One region of the Micrococcus sp. TCR-5 genome, then DNA from elsewhere that is predicted to be linked to it. Evidence: riboswitches for the same ligand, from Rfam matches in the RefSeq annotation. Region 1 holds a riboswitch; the other holds the start of a gene.

Region 1 (4,232 bases):
TACGCCGCCGGCCGGGCCCTGGGGATCACGACGGCGATCGTCGGCTCGGCGCTCGGGGAGAGCTGGTACCAGGTGCCGGTCCTGCTGCTCTCCGCGCTGCGGCACGGACTGCTGGAGGAGGTCATCGTGGGCGCCTGGCTCGTCGACCGGCTCGGGTATCTGCAGCGGCTGCGCGCCGCGGGCCTGGCGCGCGATCCGGCGCCGGCCGTGCCGTCGTCGTGGGTGAGCGCCGAGGGGCTGTACCTGCCGACCCGCGTGGCGGTCGTCGTGCTCGCCCTCGCGCTGCTGCGCGGGGCGTACCACCTGTACCAGGGGATCGGGCCGGGCGTGGGCAACGCCCTGATGGGCGTGGTGTTCGCGCTCGTGTTCCTGCGGGTGCGCCGGGTGATGCCGCTGGTCATCGCGCACGCGCTGCTGGACGCCGTCGGGTTCGTCGGCTACCCGCTGCTGGCGCGGGCGGGGCTGCTCGGCTGAGCGGCCCCGCCCCCGCGCTCAGAGCGTGATCTCACCCTTCGGGGTGCGGAAGGTGACCGAGACGATGCCCGGGGTGCCGGAGGGCGCGACGTACTCGATGTTCACGTCCTGGACCTGGCCGTCCTCGTCCTCGCCGCCCAGCCACTCGGCGAGGCGCTCGGGGGAGCCGGCGATGTTCAGGTGCTCGATGGTGGCCTGCGGCTCGGCCGCCTGCGAGGGGTGCATGTCCTCCTGACCGTCGGCCCAGCGCAGGATGTACGGCAGCTGCGGGTCCGCGAGGGTGCCCTTGATGCCGATCTGGCGCCAGGACAGCTCGCGGCCGTCCGGGAAGCGACGGTTGCCGGGGACGGCCTCGCGGCCGAGGCGGCGCTCGAACCGGCCGATGTCCGGGGTGGCCACGGCCCAGCTCATCCAGCCCCCGCCCTGCTCGGTGCGGGCGCGCACGAGCTGGCCGAACGGCGCGCTGAGGGAGGCCGGGTGGTCCAGGGCCTCGACGACCTCCAGATACTGCCCCTCCGTCATGGGAAACAGTGCGTTCTGGGTGCCGAAACGTGGGTGGACACCGCCCTTGATCCGCTCGATGCCCAGCGTCTCGGCGATGCGGGCGACCGTGGCGTCCAGGCCCTCGGGGCCGGCGGCGTAGGACACGTGGTCCATGCGACAGGTGTGCACTGCGCTGTTCCTCTCCGTTCCCGGGCTGCCCCGGGGGTTGACCTGGTGCGAGTCCAGGGGCGTCGAGCCCTTGACGGGTCGGGCGCCCCGTGCGGAGAGCGTATCCGCGTGTGACACGCGTGACGAAATCGTGGCGGGGCGGCGGGCTACACTCGGAGGCACGGTCACGAGAGTCAGCAACAGGCCCCGGCATGCTGACCGGCAACCCTCCTTCCGCGGTGGGGTGCCCCGGGTGACGACCAGGCCGGCCCCACAACGGACGCCGGCAAGCGCGGGCCGATCCCACGGCCCCTCTCGACGGCGCCGGGTCATCTCCGGCACCTCGACGACGCCGGTCCGCGGATCGGCACGTCGGCCGGCGGGCGGGGTCGCCGGGTCCGGCCCCTGAACCCTTCAGGAGGGTCAGCCATGACCGACCAGCCCACCCCGACCCCTGACGCCTGGGGCTTCTCCACCGCGCAGGTCCACGCGGGCGTCGCCGTCGGCCAGCACGCCTTCGGTGCGACCGCCCTGCCGATCTTCCAGACCACCTCGTACGACTTCCCGTCCGCCCAGGTGGCCGCGGACCGGTTCGCGCTCAAGGACCTCGACCCGCTCTACACCCGCATCGGCAACCCGACGCAGGGCCCGGTGGAGGAGAAGATCGCCGCGCTCGAGGGCGGTGTGGGCGCGCTGCTGCTGGCCTCCGGTCAGGCGGCGACCACGTTCGCGATCCTCAACGTCGCCGGCGCCGGCGACCACGTGGTCGCCTCGGCCAGCCTCTACGGCGGCACGCAGAACCTGTTCAAGCACACCCTCGCCAAGGTCGGCGTCGAGACGACGTTCGTGACCGACCCGGACGACGTCGAGTCCTGGCGCGCCGCCGTCCGGCCGAACACCAAGGCGTTCTTCGGCGAGACCCTCGGCAACCCGCGCGGCGACGTCCTGGACGTGCGCGCCGTCGCCGACGCCGCCCACGAGGCCGGCGTGCCGCTGATCGTGGACAACACGCTGGCCACCCCGTACCTGCTGCGGCCGATCGAACACGGCGCCGACGTCGTCACCCACTCCGCCACGAAGTACCTCGGCGGGCACGCCGCGGCCATCGCGGGCGTGATCGTCGACGCCGGCACGTTCGACTACGCGCAGCACGCCGAGCGGTACCCCGGCTTCAACGAGCCGGACGAGTCGTACCACGGCCTCGTCTACGCGCGGGACCTCGGGGTGGGCTCGCCGCTCGGCGCCAACCTGGCCTTCATCCTCAAGGCGCGCGTGCAGCTGCTGCGCGACTACGGCTCGGCCATCTCCCCGTTCAACGCGTTCCTGGTGAACCTCGGCCTGGAGACCCTGTCCCTGCGCATGGAGCGGCAGGTGGCCAACGCGGCCGCGGTGGCGCGCTGGCTGGAGGGTCGCGACGACGTCGAACGCGTGGTCTACGCCGGCCTGGAGTCCAGCCCGTGGCACGAGCGGGCCCAGCGCTACCTGCCGAAGGGCGCGGGCGCGTTCGTCTCCTTCGAGATCGCGGGCGGCCGAGAGGCCGGGGCCGCGTTCGTGGACGGGCTCACCCTGCACCACCACGTGGCCAACATCGGCGACGTCCGCTCGCTCGTGGTGCACCCGGCCTCCACCACCCACTCCCAGCTCACCGACGACGAGCAGCGCGCCGCCGGCGTCACCCCCGGCCTGGTGCGGCTCTCGCTCGGCGTGGAGGACATCGAGGACATCCTCGCCGACCTCGAACGCGGCTTCGCGGCCGCCGCCCGCTGCGGCGACGACGACGCGGGGGAGCGGGCATGACCGCCGTCGCCACGCGTCCGTCGCGCACCGCGCTGCCCCGCGGCGGCCGCCACCGTCTGCGGGTCGGCGAGCTGCGCACCGAGACCGGCGGGCTGCTGCCCGACGTCGAGCTGACCTACGAGACCTGGGGCACCCTCGCCGCCGACGGCTCCAACGCCGTGCTCGTGCTGCACGCCCTCACCGGCGACGCGCACGTGGCCGCGCACGAGGAGGACCCGACACCGGGCTGGTGGGACGCCCTCGTCGGCCCGGGCCGCGCCGTGGACACGGACCGGTGGTTCGTGGTCGCCCCCGCCATGATCGGCGGCTGCCACGGCTCCACCGGGCCCTCGACGCCGGCCCCCGACGGGCGGCCCTGGGGCTCCCGGTTCCCGTTCCTCACGCTGCGGGACGCGGTCGAGGCCGAGCGACGCCTGGCCGACCACCTCGGGATCGGCGCCTGGCGCGCCGTGATCGGCGGATCGATGGGCGGGGCCCGCGCCCTCGAGTGGGCCGCGACCCACCCCGCGCGCGTCGCCGGGGTGGGTGTGCTGGCCGCCACCGCGGCCTCCTCCGCCGACCAGATCGCGTGGGGGCAGGCGCAGACGGCGGCCATCCGCCTCGACCCGGACTTCCAGGGCGGCGACTACTACCCCGGCCCCGGCCCCGTGGCCGGCCTGGGCATCGCCCGGCGCGTCGCCCACACCACCTACCGCACGGCCGGCGAGCTCGGCCAGCGGTTCGGCCGCGAACCGCAGGGCGTCGAGGATCCCTTCGGCGCCGTCGTCGGGGTGCCGGGCGGGCGCGGGCGCTACGCCGTGGAGTCCTACCTGGACCACCAGGCGGCCAAGCTCACCGACCGGTTCGACGCGAACTCCTACCTCGTGGTCACCGAGGCCCTCATGGGCCACGACGTCGGGCGCGGGCGCGGCGGCGTGGCGGCGGCGCTCGCGGACTACCGGGGCCGGGCGTTCGTGGCCGCCGTCGACTCGGACCGGCTCTACCTGCCGGCCGAGTCCGAGGCGCTCGCGGCGGCGCTGCCCGCGCGGCCGCCGGTGCACACGATCGCCTCGCCCATCGGCCACGACGGGTTCCTCACCGAATACGGCCAGGTGGCCGACACGCTCAAGCGCACCCTCGCCCTCTGAACTTTCGTTCGGGAAACGGCGGCGTGTCGCGGCACTGTCGTTCGGGAAACGGCCACCGGTCCCCGCCGGCCGGGCTCAGGGCTCGACGATGTCCAGCGGCTCGGTGTGGTCCGAGCCCTGCGGCATCGGCGCGCCGAAGAGCGGCTCGGGGACGGGGCGCTTGGCCGTGACGCCGTCGCCGGA
Region 2 (4,232 bases), on a different contig from region 1:
TCGAGCAGGTCCGCCACGGCGGCGAGCAGACCCTGCTGGACCTGGCCGAGCGGTTCGACGGCGTCCGCCCGCCCGCCCTGCGCGTGCCCGGCGAGGGGCTCGAGGCCGCCCTGGCCGGGCTCGACCCGCGGGTGCGCGCCGCCCTGGAGGAGTCGATCCGCCGGGCCCGGCTCGTGCACGCCGCCCAGCACCCCCAGGACTCCACGGTCGAGCTCGGCGAGGGCGCCGTCGTGGAGAACCACTGGATCCCCGTGGGCCGCGTCGGCCTGTACGTGCCCGGCGGCCGCGCCGTGTACCCCTCCTCGGTGGTGATGAACGTGGTGCCCGCGCAGGCGGCCGGCGTGGGGAGCCTCGCGGTGACCTCGCCCCCGCAGCGGGACCACGGCGGCCTGCCCCACCCCACCGTGCTCGCCGCGTGCGCGCTGCTGGGCGTGGACGAGGTCTACGCGGCCGGCGGCGCCCAGGCCGTCGCCATGCTGGCGCACGGCGTCCAGGACGACGACGGCGGGTGGCTCTGCGCGCCCGTCGACCTGGTGACGGGGCCCGGCAACGTGTACGTGGCCGCCGCCAAGCGCGCGCTCCAGGGCGTGATCGGCGTGGACGCCGAGGCCGGGCCGAGCGAGATCGCCGTGATCGCGGACGGCACCGCCCGCGCCGACTGGGTGGCCGCGGACCTGATCAGCCAGTCCGAACACGACCCGCTGGCCGCCTCCGTGCTCATCACGGACTCCGAGGACCTGCTCCGGGACGTGCTGGCGGCGATCGAGGCGCAGGTGCCCGGGGCGTTCCACGAGGACCAGATCCGCGAGGCCCTCACCGGCCCCCAGTCCGGCGTGCTGCTGGTGCGGGACATGGACCAGGCCGTGGAGGTCTCCGACCGCTACGCCACCGAACACCTCGAGATCCAGACGCGCGACCCCGAGGCCCTCGTGGGGCGCATCCGCAACGCCGGCGCCGTGTTCGTGGGCCCGCACGCCCCCGTGCCGCTGGGCGACTACTCGGCCGGGTCCAACCATGTGCTCCCCACCTCGGGGACGGCCCGGCACTCCTCCGGTCTGAACACGGTGACGTTCCTGCGCCTGCAGCAGCGCATCCGCTACACGGAGACCGGGCTCGAGGAGGTCGCGGACGGGATCGGCGTGCTGGCCGAGGACGAGCGCCTGCCCGCGCACGGCGCCGCGATCCGCGCCCGCTTCGCGTGAGGGGGCGGGCGTGAGCGGCGTCCGCATCGACGCGTGGCTGTGGGCCGTGCGGCTGTACAAGACCCGGTCCGCGGCCACGGCGGCCGTGCGCGCAGGCCACGTGCGCATCGACGGCGAGCCCGTGAAGGCGGCGACGCCCGTCGTCGTCGGGAACCGGGTGCGGGTGCGCCAGGACGGAGGTGAGCGGATCCTCGAGGTCACGGGGCTGATCGCCAAGCGGGTGGGCGCCCCCGTGGCCCGGCAGCAGTACGTGGACCACTCCCCGCCGCCCGTGCCGCGTGAGCTGCTCGCGGTGCCGTACCGCGAGCGCGGCGCGGGCCGGCCCACCAAACGGGACCGCCGACAGCTGGACGCGCTGCGGGGCCGCGACCGACGCTGAGCGTCTCAGTCCTCCCCGATCCGTCATCCGCCGTCGTGATGGTGGCCTCACGCGGAGGGTGCGGTCAGCACCATCCGGAACGGCTTGTCATTGTCCACCGTGACGGTGAACGTCATCGGCCCCGCCTCATCCACAGGGGGAGTCGCCGCCGACCAGCCGCCGCACAGCGCCTCCGATCCGGCCATCCAGGTCTTCGTTCCCCCGCCACCCCGTGAGGTCAGGATCTCCGTCTCACCGGTGGCATCCGAAGGACACAGCACGATGACCCGAAGGACCGCACCCTGTTGAGCGTCCACGGTGATCTGCTGTGTGCCCGTCCCGACCGCCTCCTCCAGGACGGACTCCTTCTCCGGGTCGAGATAGCCCGCATCCGGATGCCGGCGCGTGTACTCGACCAACGTCATCCCGTCCTCCTCGAACAGCGCGGCGGGGAGTGCTTCTTCACCGGCGGGTGACGACGCGGACGAACCGGTGGCGGAGGCCGACCGGGTTGCCGAGGGGGCCGCTGACGTCACGGTGACGGAGGACGCCGCAGCGGTGGATGCCTTCGCGGTGGAGGAGACGCTGCCCGGGGAAGCGGAGCATCCCGAGATGGCGATACCGAGGAGAGCCGCGACGACCACGGCGGCCGACAATGCCGCACGCTTCTTCTCGATGTCCATCCGCATGATCCGATCCCTCTCAGAGAACCGACTGCGGGGCCGCGGGCTGCGGTCTCGAGCCCCCCTCTCGAGTGGCTTGATCCTGGCTGGCGATGCGCGGTGTGTCAAGCATCACATCGGACAGCTCGGATGACGCCGCGCGACCGCCGCGCTTTGACCACCCCACGGACCCCTCCGTAGGCTGATCCCCAGAATCACGAGTTCCCGTCATTCACGGCCCTGGCCGGCGGGACGGCAACCCTCTCACGCAGTAGTGGGGTGCTCCAGGTGATGATTCGGCCCCTCGGACACCCCGACGGGCAAGTACCGCGCCTCCGCGGATCCGGGCGATCCGCGTTCCCGCCTTCTGCGGAGCCGCGCCAGTCATCGGAAGAGGACGCGCGCCATGACCCTGACCCACGAACCCCACACCGCCACGTGGGACACCGACCTGTCCCTCGGCAACCTCCGCTCCGGCCTCTCGGCCTTCCCCACCGGGGTCGTCGCGCTGGCAGGCCTCGCCGACGGCGTCCCCGAGGTGATGGTCTCCTCCTCCTTCGGCGTGGGCATCTCCTGGGAGCCGGCCCTCGTGTCCTTCTCCGCGCAGAACAGCTCCCGCACCTGGCCGCGCCTGCGCCGGGCCGGGGCGATCGGCGTCTCCCTGCTCGCGGCGGACCAGACGCCGCTGTGCCGCCAGCTGGCCTCCCGCGAGGGCGACCGCTTCGCCGGTCTCGACGTGCACCGCAGCCCGCACGACGCCCTGCTGATCGGGGGCTCCTCGCTCTGGCTCGAGACGCGGGTGCACGCCGAGGTCCCGGCGGGCGACCACACGGTGGTGCTGCTGGAGGTGACGGCCTTCGCGGATCACACGGACGCCGCTCCCCCGGCCGCCCTGCACCGCAATCTCTTCCACGGCCTGCGCGCGCTCTGAGCGAACTCCAGGTGAACAATCGGGCCCCTGGTTCCCGGTCGGCGAGATCCGTGCAATGATGGAGCCTGAAGTTGATCAAGCTGTATCCCGCCATCTTCACTGCTCGTCAGCCCGGCATCGCCGGCGTCGATGAGTGTTGGGCAAGCGGTTCAGTCTCGCCGCTTCACCCGCGTCCCACATCCGGGCCGCGGTCCAACACCGCCACCGCACCGCGGGGGCACATCGAAAGGACACCATCATGGCTGTCGGTACTGTCAAGTGGTTCAACGCTGAGAAGGGCTACGGCTTCATCGCCCCCGAGGACAACTCCGCGGACGTGTTCGTGCACTTCTCCGCCATCCAGGGCAACGGCTTCAAGGAGCTCCAGGAGAACGACCGCGTCGAGTTCGAGACCCAGGACGGCCCCAAGGGCCTCCAGGCCGCCAACGTGACGAAGCTCTGATCTTCGCCTGACGCACGGCTTCCGACGCCCCCGGTCCACACGGACCGGGGGCGTCGTCGTGTGTCAGGCGTCCACGCCCCGCCGCGCACTGCGCCGCACTCCGCCGTACGCCCGTTCGACCGCGGCGCTGCGACATCACCGCAGGGCTGCACTGCGGTGATGTCGCTGAGGCGCGGTCCTCCGGGGTGGGCCTCGTCCTGGCCCTGCGCGTCAGGCCGCGCCCCGCCGACCCACGTGGCGACGCAACAGCAGCACCACGCCCAGGGCCAGCAGATACCCGGCCGCGACGACCGCGAAGCCGGCCCGGTAGTCGCCCGTGACGTCGCGCAGCAGGCCCATCAGCAGCGGGCCCAGGGCGAAGCCGGCGTACATGCCCATCGAGTTCGCCCCGGTCGCACGGCCCAGCCGCTCGGCCGGCACCTCGCTCAACAGGCCCGCGTTGATCACCACGTTGGCGCCCAGCACCGTCAGGCCGTGCACCGCGGCGCCCACCCACAGCAGGGCCGGCAGGTCCAGCAGGTCCGCGGCGAGGAACACCGCGACGCCGGCCACCGCACCCAGGCAGATCACGGCCAGCAGGGTGGTGGGCCGGTCTCCGGAGCTCATCCGCCGGCTCCACCCGATCCGGGAGAGCACC

The links. Region 1 has a riboswitch for S-adenosylmethionine ahead of ACTSKS_RS08145 (bifunctional o-acetylhomoserine/o-acetylserine sulfhydrylase). Riboswitches for the same ligand answer to the same signal wherever they lie in the genome.
Region 2: it holds a riboswitch for S-adenosylmethionine, as region 1 does, so the genes downstream of both, ACTSKS_RS06395 (flavin reductase family protein) here and ACTSKS_RS08145 (bifunctional o-acetylhomoserine/o-acetylserine sulfhydrylase) in region 1, are expected to answer to the same signal.

What each region holds. Positions count from the first base shown of each region.
Region 1 covers NZ_JBQPDO010000012.1:59,990-64,221, forward strand. The annotation lists gene ACTSKS_RS08135 (CPBP family intramembrane glutamic endopeptidase) at 1-474, shown strand, start outside; gene ACTSKS_RS08140 (VOC family protein) at 493-1,131, opposite strand; SAM riboswitch class IV at 1,309-1,424, shown strand; gene ACTSKS_RS08145 (bifunctional o-acetylhomoserine/o-acetylserine sulfhydrylase) at 1,555-2,922, shown strand; gene metX (homoserine O-acetyltransferase MetX) at 2,919-4,049, shown strand; gene ACTSKS_RS08155 (SGNH/GDSL hydrolase family protein) at 4,125-4,232, opposite strand, start outside.
Region 2 covers NZ_JBQPDO010000008.1:65,357-69,588, forward strand. The annotation lists gene hisD (histidinol dehydrogenase) at 1-1,202, shown strand, start outside; gene ACTSKS_RS06385 (RNA-binding S4 domain-containing protein) at 1,213-1,581, shown strand; gene ACTSKS_RS06390 (hypothetical protein) at 1,629-2,243, opposite strand; SAM riboswitch class IV at 2,436-2,555, shown strand; gene ACTSKS_RS06395 (flavin reductase family protein) at 2,629-3,153, shown strand; gene ACTSKS_RS06400 (cold-shock protein) at 3,392-3,595, shown strand; gene ACTSKS_RS06405 (MFS transporter) at 3,806-4,232, opposite strand, start outside.